One region of the Geobacillus sp. PK12 genome, then DNA from elsewhere that is predicted to be linked to it. Evidence: riboswitches for the same ligand, from Rfam matches in the RefSeq annotation. Region 1 holds a riboswitch; each other region holds the start of a gene.
What was found. Region 1 has a riboswitch for cobalamin ahead of metE (5-methyltetrahydropteroyltriglutamate--homocysteine S-methyltransferase). Riboswitches for the same ligand answer to the same signal wherever they lie in the genome.

Region 1 (4,906 bases):
ACATCCAAATCCCCTTTGCATACGAGCGGAACCGGGAGATGATGTTGGGCGGAAAATTCCTCAATGAATAATTTCACCCGATTCAGCCCGATTTGCTCGAGCGGTGGCTTGATCTGTTTTAATGTCATCCGGATTTGTTCCATGCCTTCTTTGGAAATATGGATGGCGTTTTCCAACAGTTGTTTCGCCTTGTCGCGGTCCCCATCCATCAACCGTTTGGCCGCCTCCATCTGAATGAGCGCTCCAGCGAGCGAGTGGCCGATTTGGTCATGGATGCGCTGCGACAGACGGTTCCGTTCTTCCAACTGCAACGTATATTCCGACTGCTTGATGTATTGATGATATTCGCTGATCCTTCTTGTCAGCCGATGCAAATCGTTGCGCATTTGATCCAAACGATCTTCTTGTTGTTCCATCCGCTCGATGTGCCGCTTGACTGCCGTCACGCTGACAAAACTGAACAATGCCACAAAGCCGTATAATTTCCCCGCCGATGGATCAAGCCAAATCATCGGCGTCAACAACACCGCCCCGATCCCCCAAACTCGGTGGATATACACGGAGGCCAGCTCATACCCATTGAGAGGCAGCAACAACGCCCATAACGGCTCCACAAAGGCGGCGGCTAGAACGAGAAGAGCAACGGAACCAAACGCCGCTCCCCTTTTCCAACTCATATGGCGAACGATCAGGGCAAACAGCTGAAGACAAAAATAGATCAGAGAGACTAGAACAAAGCCCGCTCCCGTTCTCTGTTTCGATGAAATGTAATCGAATGCCGCATAGCCCCATACAATCAGCTTGTAAATGATCAGCAGCGATTCCATAACATCCCCTCAGCCGACTTTTCCCGTCAGATAATAAACGGCAATTTGCGTTCGATGTTGCAGTCCGGTTTTGTCCAAAATCGATGTGATGTAATTGGCCACCGTTCCCTCGGAGAGAAATAGCTGTTTGGCAATCTCTTTATTCGAAAGCCCCTTCGCAATGAGCGCCATAATGTCCAACTCTCGTTCCGTAAACAGGCTTTTATCGATTTTCGGGGCTGCTTCTGTTTCTTCTTTTAAGTTGGACTTAATTTTGTCCATCACAATCTCCTGCATCACCACTTGGCCGTGATAAACCGCTTTGATCGCTTCGCGGATTCGTTCCGGATCGGTATTTTTCAAAAAATATCCTTTTGCACCGTATTGAATGGCGTCTAGAATGTATTCATCATCATCAAACGTCGTCAAGATGAGCGGCTTTGTCTTCGTCTGCTCGCATAGAAGCTTTGTCGCTTCCACTCCATTCATGTTCGGCATGCGCACATCCAATAACGCGACATCAACTTCATGATGTCGACAATATTCCACTGCCTCTTTCCCATCGCCTACAGTCGCGGCGACATCAAACTCGTCATACGTGCTTAAGATGATCCGCAGCCCTTCGCGGACAAAGGGATTGTCATCGGCGATGAGCACTTTTATGCGCGGAACATGGGACGAAGAGTGATGTTCCATCTTTACCCACCCCTTTTCATCATGACGCCTGTCCACTACCTCGCGTGCATGATTTTCATGGTTTACTTTCATCTTTCCAAAACCGGAGGAACTATTCTTTCAACGTGGACCATTCGTGCACACAAACATATGCCTTCAAGGCGGCCTTCTGTCCAGCGAGTGAGAAAATGATTGTACACAAATCGGCAACATCCTATGATGCTCCGGATATACGGTTCCTGTTCTTTTGTCGGATAGAGACGGACGGAACAGGCTTGGCGCATTCCAATCGTCAAGAAAATTATACCATATTGCGCTTCCTCCCACTCCTTTAAGGGGGAGAGGAGCACAAGATTTCTGTAATGAATAAGGGCGATTTTTTCCGTTGCCACAGAGGAAATGAACCAAAGCAAGAGCAGGCCGAACCGAGTCGACGCTGGGATGCGTCCGGTGTTGCCAAGAGTAGCTGTCGGATCAAGACATGGGAACAGAGCCAAGCTCGATCGAATAGGCAAAACGGAAGGCAGGTCGAGGTGCCCATTCACCAACGGAGCGATCATCCTGTACCGAAACAGTGCGATGTCGTGTCTCATCGACTTATCCATCTGGATCTCCTCCTCGTCTTTCCCACCATCCATATACATTTGAATGTCAATGACAAAGTCGTGAAACTTGATCAAATTTCCTCCCCATCTTTGAAACAAATGGAAATTTCCGCCCGAAACGGCTCCTCACCACAACATGTACTTGACAAGCAATACAGCTTCCTGCACAAAGATTTGAAAAAATCACTGATTTGTTGATTTTCCCTTACAAGCGTAAATGGGGTATGTTCAGAAAAAATCATGTACAACTTTTGGTGAAGAGCCTCCGAAACAATTCACAAAAAATTTAGCACACTCTTCAGAAAAGAGGGAAAAGGCTTTCTGAAAGAATGTACAAGAAACGGTGTTTTGTTTTCGCAGAAAAATTCCATGGGCAGCGCACTTTGCCCTCCACCCGGGGATGAAAATCACACGTCAGTCCTGCATTTTCACAAAAAACATATTTTTACATAAAATACTAATATTAACTCAAAAAATATCCCTGCTTACTATGCCGTTATGCCTCTTAAAACCCCTTCACAAAAACATTTCGGTTGAAAAAAACAAAAAATTCTTTTATTCTAAATTTTATACAACCAAATAATCAGTTCACGCAACAGGTGGTTCACACATGTGGTGAACCTTAAAAGGGAAGTTTGGTGAAAATCCAACACGGTCGCGCCACTGTGATGCAGAGCTGTTTATCACAATCCACTGTTTCATTTGAAATGGGAAGGAGATAAACAGCGATGAAGCTAAGTCAGGAGACCTGCCTGTTGTATGCACTTTCGACCTACGCGTCATAGGGAGGAGTGAGGACATATGATATTGAGGCACTTCACGTATCTCAATACAAGCTAGTTATACCCTCCTTCCGTTGGAAGAGGGTTTTTTGCTTGATTGGGATCAAATAACTGGAGGTGCTTCCACATGTTCATCCGCAGTTCAAATGTAGGGTATCCACGCATTGGGGAGAAAAGAGAATGGAAAAAGACGTTAGAATCGTTTTGGAATGGGCAGATCACCAAAGAACAATGCACCAAAATGATGGAAGCGATTCGACTTGATTCGATTCGTAAACAGATGGAGAAAGGAATCGATCTCATTCCAATTGGAGATTTTTCTTTATACGATCACGTATTAGATACAGCATTCATGTTTGGATATATTCCAGAGCAATTTCAACAAATAGACGATACACTTGAGCAATATTTTGCGATGGCACGCGGGACAAATGGGCAACATGCGCTTGAAATGACGAAATGGTTTAATACAAATTACCATTACATCGTGCCTGAAATTGGACAAACAAAGCCAAGATTAGTGGAGAATCGCCTATTGAAAGAATACAACCTTGTAAAAGAAACATTCGATTTAGAAACAAAACCTGTGTTGCTTGGACCGATTACGTTTCTTTTGCTTTCTAAGCAATACGATCGACACGAGTGGCGCAAACATCTCGCACGATTAGTTCCTGTTTATGTAGAATTATTCAAACAACTAAGCGAAGCGGGCGTGTCATTCGTCCAAATCGATGAACCGATTCTCGTCCAAGATATAGACGATGACATCGTCGATGCATTTCGTGATGTATATGAAGTTTTTCATCGCGGTGTACCAAATATAAACCTTATTTTACAAACATATTTTGATAGCGTGTCGCATTATCGTGAAATCGTTGCTTTACCTGTCGCAGGCATTGGGCTTGACTTTGTACATGATAATGGCGAAAACATGAAAAACATAAACACCTATGGATTTCCGAAAGATAAAATATTAGTTGCTGGGATTGTAGATGGCCGCAATGTATGGAAAAGTTCGCTTGCCCAAAAAGCGACGCTCCTTCACCATCTAGCAAACGTTGCTGAACAACTGATCATTCAACCGTCTTGCAGCTTACTGCACGTCCCTGTCACGACAAAACACGAACATTCACTGCCGCCGGAGCTCGCTGGGGCTTTATCATTTGCCGATGAAAAATTAGATGAAATACGTATGCTGACAGAATATATGAAAGGAAACACAACAATCGACAAGCTAATCCAATACGACGAACAAACAAACAGTAATTTAGCCAAGTTCCGCAAACAACAAGAACAAATAAACGAGATCACAGCCGTTCCGGTAAGCCGAACACCTTACAGCAAACGACGAAAGATACAACAATCACATTTGCAACTCCCGCTGTTGCCGACAACGACAATCGGCAGCTTCCCGCAGACGAGCGACGTGCGTCAAGCTCGGATGAAGTGGAAAAAAGGGGAATGGAACGATCATCAATATAAGTCCTTTATAAAGAAAGAAATCGCAAAATGGATCGACATTCAAGAGCAACTGCAGCTCGACGTGCTTGTCCATGGGGAATTTGAGCGCACAGATATGGTAGAATTTTTCGGTGAAAAGCTGCAAGGCATGGCATGCACGACAAACGGCTGGGTACAATCGTATGGATCACGTTGTGTTCGCCCGCCCATTATTTTTAGCCATGTGTCCTACCAACAACCGATGACCGTAGAAGAAACGGTATATGCCCAGTCGCTGACCCATAAACCTGTCAAAGGCATGCTGACAGGCCCTGTAACCATGTTAAACTGGTCGTTCGTTCGCGACGACATTCCACGAAAACATGTGCTGACACAGCTCGCCTTGGCCATTCGTGAAGAAGTGTTGCGCTTGGAAGCGAAAGGCATACGCATCATTCAAGTCGATGAACCAGCATTGCGGGAAGGATTGCCATTGAAAAAGGAAAAACACGCATCCTATTGGGAAGATGCCGTTATGGCGTTTCGTCTTGCTACCTCATCAGTGAAAGAGGAAACGCAAATTCATACCCATATGTGC
Region 2 (4,906 bases), on a different contig from region 1:
TAAGTGGGGGTAGTTCACTGAATATTCCGTTTATCGCCGCCGCAGGCGATGCAGTGTTTTCCAATTTAGCGCTCATTTTCGCCATCGGCGTGGCGATCGGTTTTGCGAAAGATGGCAACGGCGCCGCCGCTCTGGCCGGCGCGATCGGTTACTTTGTCTTGACAAAAGGGGCCGCCGCGATTGATAAGGACATCAATATGTCTGTGTTGGGCGGCATCCTCTCCGGGGTGATCGCCGGGCTTTTATATAACCGTTATCATGATATCAAGCTGCCGGATTGGCTCGGCTTCTTCGGCGGCCGGCGGTTTGTGCCGATCGTGACATCGCTTGTCATGCTCGTGCTTGCCTTGATTTTTGGCTATGTATGGCCGCCGATTCAAGATGGCATCAACGCGGTCGGCCATTGGATCGTCGGCGCCGGGGCGGTTGGCGTCGGCATTTTCGGGTTCCTCAACCGGCTGCTCATTCCAGTCGGATTGCACCATGTGTTAAAACAATCGATTCAAGCGTCAGAAGGCAGGGTGATCGTCGCGGAAGTCGTCGGGGAATTTGCGCCGCTGTATCCGGCGGTCACCAACGCCGAACTGGCCACGGCGTTTGGGGCGGATTTGCTGTTGTTGAATTTTACCTGATCTTTTTGCGGCTCACGAACAAAGACTCCCGTCTAAGCGGGGAACTGTAGTCGCTTGTAAAGCCTGACGCCGTCATAAAAGGCGTCGGGTCTTTGATTTTTAGAGGCGATGAAACGTTTTTCCGATCTCGACGTATTACATAGATGAAAGGTATGAGATTACGGCGCCTTGTTAAGGCAAAACGCCGTTCATCCGCCAATAGGTGGGCGCCGATAAAACGTGGAAGGAGCCGGAGGAACATGAGCATGTTTGGAAAAGTCGCCGCCGATGTGCTTGGGCTAAGCGACATCGGCTCGGTTATTCAGCCGAAAGACTACGACAAAGTGGATGCCGATGATTATGTGATGCACGAGGATGGAGAAAAAATCTATTTTCTCATCAAGTCGAAATCCGATGAATATTGCTTCACAAACCGCGCGCTCATTCATCTGGACGGCACGAGCGCCGCGAGCAAAAAACGGACGCTGCGCCGCTACGATTACTATAAGCATCCGATTTCCGACGTGTCGCTCGAAACAGCCGGGACGGTCGATTTGGATGCGGAAATCAAATTTAAAATCGGCCCGCACGCATACTCGATCGATGTGCATAAAAAGCATATCGAGGAACTGAAAGACTTGTATAAATCGCTGCTGGCGATCGCGGACATTTGCCATGAAAACGAAACGAAGTTCAACTATGCGGAGCGGAGTTTGGAACTGGCGGCCAAGGTGTTTGCCAACATGCGCGGCGACGGCGCCAATGTGTCGGCGGATTTTCAGGCCGTGAATGAATACGCTTTTCGCTGGCTGACGGAAGCGAAAAAGAACTATACGGTCAAAGATTTTGGTTTTGTGTTTGACAAATATATTCAACAGTGACGAGTGGAGCCGGCAGTCAGAAAGGCGTCTTGCATAAAGGCGGGGCGCCTTTTCCTATGGCGGTTAGGCGGACGCTTGGCTGGGAACGCTGGTTTGGAGAGCTGGCTGCCAGTTTTCTATAAAAATAGTTGTCAAACGGCAAACGCTGTTTTAATATAAAAATGTCCATATCCCATAACTGAATCCATTTGCAGCAAGGTGCCGAAACGGCTTAATAGGGAATCCGGTGGGAATCCGGAGCTGTCCCCGCAACTGTCAATGCGGACGAAATGAAATCGCCACTGTACGGACAGATGGCTTGCGCTGTTTTCCGTACGGGAAGGCTTCAGAGTAGGATGAAGCATGAGCCAGTAGACCTGCCTTGCTTGCCGCAGTTTCCGAATCTTCGGGGGGTGAGACGCGGAAACAGTCGTACAGGGCATTGTTGTGCCCATTGGCGGTCTGTTTCGCGCTCATTCCCAGATTTAGGCGGAATGGGCGTTTTTTATTGTACATACATCACTGAAGGGGGAATGACGGATGAAACGTTGGACATGGCCGGCGGTGGTGGCGGTGTTCTTCCTTTTGGCCGCCGTGCTCGTCGGCTGTGGCGGGGCGAATGGCAGCACCGAGCCTGCGAAAAAAGACGAGCCGAAAACGGAACAAGCGGCGTTTCCAGTGACAGTGAAAGACGGGCTTGGCGAGGATGTCACGATCAAAGCGGAACCGAAAAAAATCGTCTCGCTCATCCCGAGCAATACGGAAATCGCCTATGCGTTGGGGTTGGGCGATAAGATCGTCGGCGTCAGCGATTTTGACAATTATCCGGAAGACGTCAAAACGAAAACGAAAATCGGCGGCATGGAGTTTAATGTCGAGAAAATCATTTCGCTCAAACCGGATCTCGTCTTGGCCCACGCGTCAAGCGCCCATAACTCGCGCGATGGCCTCAAGCAATTGAAAGACGCCGGCATTACCGTGCTTGTCGTCAATGACGCGAAGTCGTTCGACGATGTATATGCGTCCATCGACTTGATCGGCAAAGCGACCGGGACGACAGACAAAGCGAAGCAAGTGATTGATGAGATGAAAGAGAAGCTTGCGAAAATCAAAGAAAAAGCGAAACAAATCCCGGCGGACAAACAGGCCAATGTCTGGATTGAAGTGTCGCCGCCGCCGCAGCTGTATACGGCCGGCAAAGGGACGTTTATGGATGAGATGCTTCAAGTGATTTCAGCGAAAAACGTCGCCGGCAGCTTGGAAGGCTGGCCGATGGTGACGGAAGAAAAAGCCGTGGCCTATAAGCCGGATGTCATCATCACGACATACGGCGGAGCGAAGCAAGTGTTGGCGCGCGCCGCTTGGAAAGACGTGCCGGCGGTGAAAAACAAGCGGGTGTATGACGTCAACACCGACTTAGTAAGCCGACCGGGTCCGCGCCTTGTCGAAGGGGTCGAGGAACTTGCCAAAGCCATTTACCCGGATGTGTTCAAGTAAAATGTGGATGTATATATTGGCCGTCACCGCGGCCGTGTTATCGTTGCTCGTAGGGATATCGACAGGATCGCTGTCGATTCCCTTTTCTTCTATTGTCCGCATTTTGGCGGCTGAATGGTTCGGAGCGGCGCTGCCTCGCCACATTCCGGCTGATTGGGTGCCGATCGTGATGGCGATCCGCTTGCCGCGCGTCGTGCTTGCGTTTTTGGTCGGGGCGTCATTGGCGCTGGCCGGGTCCGCGTTTCAAGGGCTGTTAAAAAATGCGCTCGCCGATCCGTACACGCTCGGTGTCTCGTCCGGCGCGTCGGTCGGGGCGGTGCTCGTCATCTTTCTCGGCTGGCAATGGCCGTTCTTTGGCACGTTTACGCTGCCGGTCGTGAGCATCTTGTTTGGCATGGCGACGCTTGCCGCCGTTTTGGCGTTCACTCGCGCTGTGGAGCGGCGCATGTCGGTTGAGACGATCATTTTAGCCGGCATTATCTTCGGCGCGTTTTTCAGCGCGTTCATTTCGCTCATGATCGCGTTGACCGGGGAAGAATTGCGGCAAATCATCTCATGGCTGATGGGGAGCGTGGCGATGCGCGGCTGGAAATACAGCGGGCTGTTGCTGCCGTTTTTTCTCGTTGGGGCCGCAGTGCTCATCGCCAACAGCCGCGAGTTGAACGCGTTTGCCTTTGGCGAGGAGGCGGCGCTTCATGTCGGCGTTGATGTTACGCGCCGAAAAGTCATCATTTTGACGGCAGCGGCGCTGCTCACCGGCGCGGCGGTGTCGGTGTCAGGGACGATCGGCTTTGTCGGGCTTGTCGTTCCGCATATGGTTCGGCTTGTGTGCGGGCCGAACTACCGGGTGCTGTTGCCGCTGTCGCTCTTGTACGGCGGTGCGTTTCTTGTGCTTGCCGATGTGGCGGCGCGGACGATCATCGAACCGCGCGAACTGCCGATCGGCGTCATCACCGCGCTGATCGGCGCCCCGCTATTTGCCGTCTTGTTTTTCCGAAAAATGAAGCGAAAGATGGGATGATGATGCTCGAGGTGCGGGCCGTATCGCATCGGTATGGACCAAAGCAAGTGCTTGATCGTGTGACGTTTGCCGTGGAAAAAGGCGAAATATTCGGCATCTTAGGGCCGAATGGCAGCGGGAAAACGACTTTGATCAAACTCATCAGCAAAGAGCTGCCGCTGGCAAGCGGGGAGATCGTCATCGATGGCCGAAAGCTCTCGGCGCTGTCTGCGAAGCAATGGGCGCGGATGGCCGCCGTCTTGCCGCAGACAGCGGAGGCGGCGCCCGGCTATACGGTGAGGGAAACGGTGGCGCTCGGCCGCTATCCTCATCAGCGCGGCTTCTTTCCGACGTGGACGGAGGACGATGAAGCCGCCCTCCGAGACGCGCTTGCGGCCGTCGGCCTGACGGGGAAAATCGATGAACCGCTCGAACGATTGAGCGGCGGCGAGCGGCAGCGCGCCTATTTGGCCCGCGCACTCGCCCAAGAGCCCAAGCTGCTCTTGCTCGATGAGCCGACGAACCATATGGATGTGAGCGGCCAAGTCCGGCTTTTGGACCGGCTCGCCGAAGCGGCGCACGCCCGCGGCTTGACGGTCGTCGCCGTTTTCCACGATATGAATGCGGCGAGCTTGTATTGCGATCGGGTGCTCGTGCTGAACAAAGGGAAAATAGCCGCGCTCGGCGCCCCTGCGGATGTCATGACGCCGGCGTTGCTTGAGGAAGTGTTTGCCGCGCCGATTGTGCGTCTGGCCCATCCGGCGTCGGCAACGCCGATGTTTTCGTTCATGCCGAACAAGAAGCAAGGGGAATCGCCGGTCGGCGGGCTGCGGCTTTCCTTTCTTGATGACGCCGCTGTGCTTACTGCGGCCGCGCCGCTTCGCGTCCTGTCCTCGGCATTGATCGGCGCCGGATTTCAATGGGCGACCCATTTTGTC
Region 3 (4,906 bases), on a different contig from region 1:
CGAATGGTTGTGAATGACTTCCTGCTGGGCAAGCATGATCATCAAGGCATTGATGCTTGGATCGGTAATGTAATCCGCCACACGTCCCGCGTAATCGGTTTGAATGCTGTCAAGCAGCGCCAACAGGCCGATGATTTTCAAAAACGCCTCCTGTTCGCGGGCGGTCAGCTGCGGAAACTGCTTCACATCTTGGGCCATATTGATTTCAAACGGCGTCCAAAAATTGGCGAGCATTCGCTTATATTTCGCATATGCCCATGGGTAGGCGATATCGTCCCAGTTCAACACATTCGAGCAGCGGCCGTTGATAATGCCCGTCGAACGGTTCGGCGCCTCTGGATCCATAATCGGCCGTTTGACTAAGCGGATCGTCATGGTGTCGATTCCTTCCTTTCTCTTTCAAGTATCGTGATGCGCGACCAACCGCGGACGCCCCTCCCGCACAAGGAAGGGAAAGCCCGACCAAAGGCGTTTGTTGCGCCCCATGGTCAGCTCGCGCAAGAATCGCACTCGTCGATCGTCCCCGATGTCGAACGCACGTAATACGTCGTTTTCAGCCCCGACTTCCACGCCGTCAAATGCAAATCGAGCAGCTCTTTTGCCTTAATCGTGTTCACGACGTAGAAGTTAAAGGAGATGGCTTGGTCGATATGGCGCTGGCGGGCGGCGTTTTGCTTGATGCTCCAGCGCTGGTCGATATGGTACGCCGATTTGTAATACCATGTCGTCTGTTCGTTTAAATCCGGCACCGTAACGGGAATCTTATAATCTTTCTTTTCCTCGGCGTACACTTTTAAGAAAATCGGGTCAATGCTCGCTGTACTGCCGGCGATGATCGACGTCGAGGCGTTCGGCGCCACCGCCATCACATAGCCGTTTCGCATCCCATAGCGGGCCACGTCTTGCTTCAGCCGATCCCAATCCAATTCACCGTGGCTTTCGTAGCCGCGCCGCTCAAAATAAGCGCCCGTCTGCCAGTCCGACCCCGGAAACGCCGGGTAGCTCCCTTTCTCTTTGGCGAGCTCCATGCTCGCTTGAATCGCCAAATACGCGATCGTTTCATACAGCTCGTCGGCATAGCGGACCGCTTCCTCCGACTCCCAGCGAATACCTTTTAACGCCAAAAGATGATGCCAGCCAAAGGTTCCAAGCCCGACAGCGCGGTATTTTTCGTTCGTCAGGCCGGCCTGCAGCACCGGAATATTGTTTAAATCAATGACATTATCGAGCATCCGCATTTGAATCGGGATGAGCCGCGCTAAAACCCCATCGGTCACCGCCCGCGCCAAGTTGATCGACGATAAATTGCAGACGACAAAATCGCCTGGGATTTTCTCAATGATGATCATCCCGTCTTTCACATATTGCCGCTTCGTCACTGTCGGGCTTTGGTTTTGCGCGATTTCCGTGCAAAGGTTGCTGCAGTAGATCATCCCGAGATGGCGGTTCGGGTTTTGCCGGTTCACTTCATCGCGGTAAAACATAAACGGCGTCCCCGACTCGAGCTGGCTGCGCATAATGCTTTTCATCACGTCGATCGCCGGCACTTTTTCTTTCGACAGCCTTGGTTCGTTGACGCATCGCCAATATTTCTCGCGGAAACTCCCGCGCCCTTTTTCCTCATCATAAAAATCTTCCAAGCTAAACCCCATCACCTTCCGCACTTCATGCGGATCAAACAAGTACCAGTCGCCGCGCTGTTCGACTTGCTCCATGAACAAGTCCGGAATGCACACGCCGGTGAACAAATCATGCGTCCGCAGCCGTTCGTCGCCGTTGTTGAGCCGCGCATCGAGAAACGCAAAAATGTCTTTATGCCATACATCCAAATAGACGGAAATGGCCCCTTTGCGCTGCCCCAGCTGATCGACGCTCACCGCTGTATTGTTCAACTGCTTCATCCACGGGATGACGCCGGAGGAAACCCCTTTGAACCCTTTGATGTCGCTGCCGCGCGAACGGATTTTGCCTAAATAGACGCCGATGCCGCCGCCCGATTTCGACAAGTTGGCGATGTCGGTGTTGCTGTCATAAATTCCTTGCAAGCTGTCATCGACCGTATCGACAAAGCAGCTTGAGAGCTGGCCGTACGACTTCCCAGCGTTGGCAAGCGTCGGCGTCGCCACGGTCATGTATAAGTTGCTTAACGCCCAATACGCTTCCTTCACGAGCGCAAGCCGCTGCTTTTGCGGTTCATTCGCCATGAGCGTCATGGCAATGACCAAAAACCGCTCCTGCGGCAATTCATACAACCGCCGCTCATAATCGCGCGCCAAATACCGGTCCGCGAGCGTGCGCAGCCCAATGTACGTAAACAGCTTGTCCTTCTCCGGATCAAGAAACGCACCGATGGCGTCGACTTCTTCTTTCGTATAACGTTCAAGCAAGAACGGACTGTACACCCCTTGTTCCGTCAGCGCAACAAGCAGCGAGTAGAAATCGCCATACCGCTCGCGTTCATCGTACCCGCGCTGCCGCGCCGCTTCACGGTACAATTGCCGCAAATACAGCCGGGCGCACACAAACGTCCAGTCCGGCTCCTCTTCATCAATGTAAGAAAGTCCTTCCAAAATAGCCGTTTGGTGCAGCTGTTCTACCGTGACGGACTCCTTTCGGCTAAGAAGCTGCCAAACACGCTCGACGTATTCATCAAGCGACAGACGGCCGAATCCAGCGGCGGCTTGCCCAATCAGCGACGCAAACTCTTCACGTGAAAACGAAACCGGCTTCCCTTGGTCATCGAGGATGATCGTTTTCGTCAATACGGTCATTCGTTTCCCCACTCCTTCAATAAAAAATCCGCTCGGGCAGGCGAGCGGATGAAACGACAGACGGAAAAAAGGCATACGAAACCCTTTTTCTTTTCCCCTATCGTTTCATCTTCTCACACCCCGAAGAACATGAAACGTTCCAAGCAAGGCAGGTCTCCTGACTCGTGCATCGTCCTACTTTGGGGCCTTCCCAGCGGCGCGCCGAACGGCTCTTGCCGCCAGTGGCCATCCCATTTCGTCCGCACATACAGTTGCGGGGGCAGTTCCGGATTCACACCGGATTCCCTATTAAGTCCTGATGGACACCATTGCTTGGCAGAACGATATGTAGTTGTACAACAAGACTTCAAAACCAATATATAGTATTTAGCATCCTGATGGAACAAGCATATACCAAAACCGGGAAAATTGCAAGAGCGGGAGAAAGCAAATTTTCTCTTTCGCTTCGCCAAAGGCAAGGAAACTGTCCGCACCATCGAAAAAGGCGTTCTAGGTGTCGCCCTTAGAACGCCCTGTCGTTTCCCTGCTACGCCTCCAAAACAGACGCTGGCCGCTCCTCGCTTTGTGCGGATGAAGCAAAATCGTACTTCTTTTCCACATACACTTGATGCCAAACCATAAACGCCAACACCGTCCACAGCTTGCGGCTGTGGTCCGCCTTGTGGCGGGCATGTTCATCCAGCAGCCGATGGAGCACATCCTTATGGAACAGATGATCGGTTTCGCTTTCGTGGATGAGCTGTCTCGCCCAGTCATACATTTCGTTTTTCAGCCAGTGGCGAATCGGCACGGGGAACCCTAATTTTTTCCGGTTTAACACATGATCCGGCACGATGCCTTCGGCGGCTTTACGTAAAATATATTTCGTCGTACCGTTGGCTATCTTCATATCAGGGGCGATTTGCCTAGCAACCTCAAATACCTTTTTGTCTAAAAAGGGAACGCGCAGCTCAAGCGAATGGGCCATCGTCATTTTGTCCGCTTTGACTAAAATATCGCCCCTTAGCCATGTATGAAGATCAATATACTGCATCCGGTTGACGGGCGGGTCATGAAGCGTTTCGCGGTAAAACGGAGCCGTCACCGCCGTATATTCGCACCCTCCTCGGTACGTTTTGAGCAGCGCCGCTTTTTCCTTTTCGCTATAGATTTTGGCATTGCCGACATACCGCTCTTCAAGCGGCGTCGTGCCGCGCTCCAAAAAGCTTTTTCCTTTCATCCCGTCCGGAAGCAGCTTCGCGATCATCCGCAACACCGCTTTTACGATGTTTGGCATACGCACAAACAGCCGCAGCGACTCTGGTTCGCGGTAAATGTTGTAACCGCCGAACAGCTCGTCCGCCCCTTCGCCAGAAAGCACAACCGTGACATGCTTTCTCGCCTCACGAGCGACAAAATAAAGCGGCACCGCCGCAGGATCGGCAAGCGGATCGTCCATATGCCACATAATTTTCGGTAGCTCTTCCATATACTCCTGCGGTGAGATGACATAGCTAATGTTGTCTACCCCAAGCTTCTCTGCGGTTTCTTTTGCGACATCAATTTCGCTGAACCCTTCCCGCTCAAATCCGACGGAAAAGGTCTTCAGGTGCGGATGGAATTGTTTCGCGATGGCGACGATGAACGATGAATCAATGCCTCCCGACAAAAACGCACCGACCGGCACATCGCTGCGCATATGGACGCTGACCGAATCAAACAGCGCATCGCGGATTTGCTTGACAAGCTCCTCTTCCGATTGGCGAATGGGGTCGAAGGATGCCTTCCAATAACGATGAATCGTGAGCGGTTTTCCGACTTGTTTCTTGAGATAATGCCCCGGCTCCAGCTTGTAAATGCCGGCCGACATCGTCAGCGGCTCAGGGACATATTGGAATGTTAAATAATGCTGCAGGGAATCGCCGTTTAGCGACTCCTGTCCCAGAGCGAGCAAGATGCTTTTCTTTTCCGAAGCGAAAAACGTGCGGTCTCCTTGCTCCGCATAAAAAAACGGCTTAATGCCGAACGGATCGCGCGCCGCAAACACCGTTTTCTCTTGCTTGTCCCAAATGACAAACGCAAACATCCCGCGCAGTTTTTCGACCGCTTTTTCTTTTTCGGCGCTGTAAAGGGCGACAATCACCTCAGTATCCGAA

Region 2: it holds a riboswitch for cobalamin, as region 1 does, so the genes downstream of both, ETR37_RS11555 (ABC transporter substrate-binding protein) here and metE (5-methyltetrahydropteroyltriglutamate--homocysteine S-methyltransferase) in region 1, are expected to answer to the same signal.
Region 3: it holds a riboswitch for cobalamin, as region 1 does, so the genes downstream of both, ETR37_RS01985 (ribonucleoside-diphosphate reductase subunit alpha) here and metE (5-methyltetrahydropteroyltriglutamate--homocysteine S-methyltransferase) in region 1, are expected to answer to the same signal.

The regions. Positions count from the first base shown of each region.
Region 1 covers NZ_SDKL01000057.1:6,101-11,006, forward strand. The annotation lists gene ETR37_RS15545 (sensor histidine kinase) at 1-827, opposite strand, end outside; gene ETR37_RS15550 (response regulator) at 837-1,502, opposite strand; gene ETR37_RS20815 (helix-turn-helix domain-containing protein) at 1,571-2,026, opposite strand; partial or broken gene ETR37_RS19855 (helix-turn-helix domain-containing protein) at 2,009-2,086, opposite strand; cobalamin riboswitch at 2,667-2,856, shown strand; gene metE (5-methyltetrahydropteroyltriglutamate--homocysteine S-methyltransferase) at 2,996-4,906, shown strand, end outside.
Region 2 covers NZ_SDKL01000033.1:27-4,932, forward strand. The annotation lists partial or broken gene ETR37_RS11545 (PTS transporter subunit EIIC) at 1-503, shown strand, start outside; gene ETR37_RS20805 (DUF7916 family protein) at 522-632, shown strand; gene ETR37_RS11550 (PH domain-containing protein) at 878-1,492, shown strand; cobalamin riboswitch at 1,672-1,870, shown strand; gene ETR37_RS11555 (ABC transporter substrate-binding protein) at 2,012-2,968, shown strand; gene ETR37_RS11560 (FecCD family ABC transporter permease) at 2,955-3,989, shown strand; gene ETR37_RS11565 (adenosylcobinamide amidohydrolase) at 3,986-4,906, shown strand, end outside.
Region 3 covers NZ_SDKL01000002.1:297,879-302,784, reverse strand. The annotation lists gene ETR37_RS01990 (ribonucleotide-diphosphate reductase subunit beta) at 1-375, opposite strand, end outside; gene ETR37_RS01985 (ribonucleoside-diphosphate reductase subunit alpha) at 489-2,846, opposite strand; cobalamin riboswitch at 2,902-3,097, opposite strand; gene asnB (asparagine synthase (glutamine-hydrolyzing)) at 3,298-4,906, opposite strand, start outside.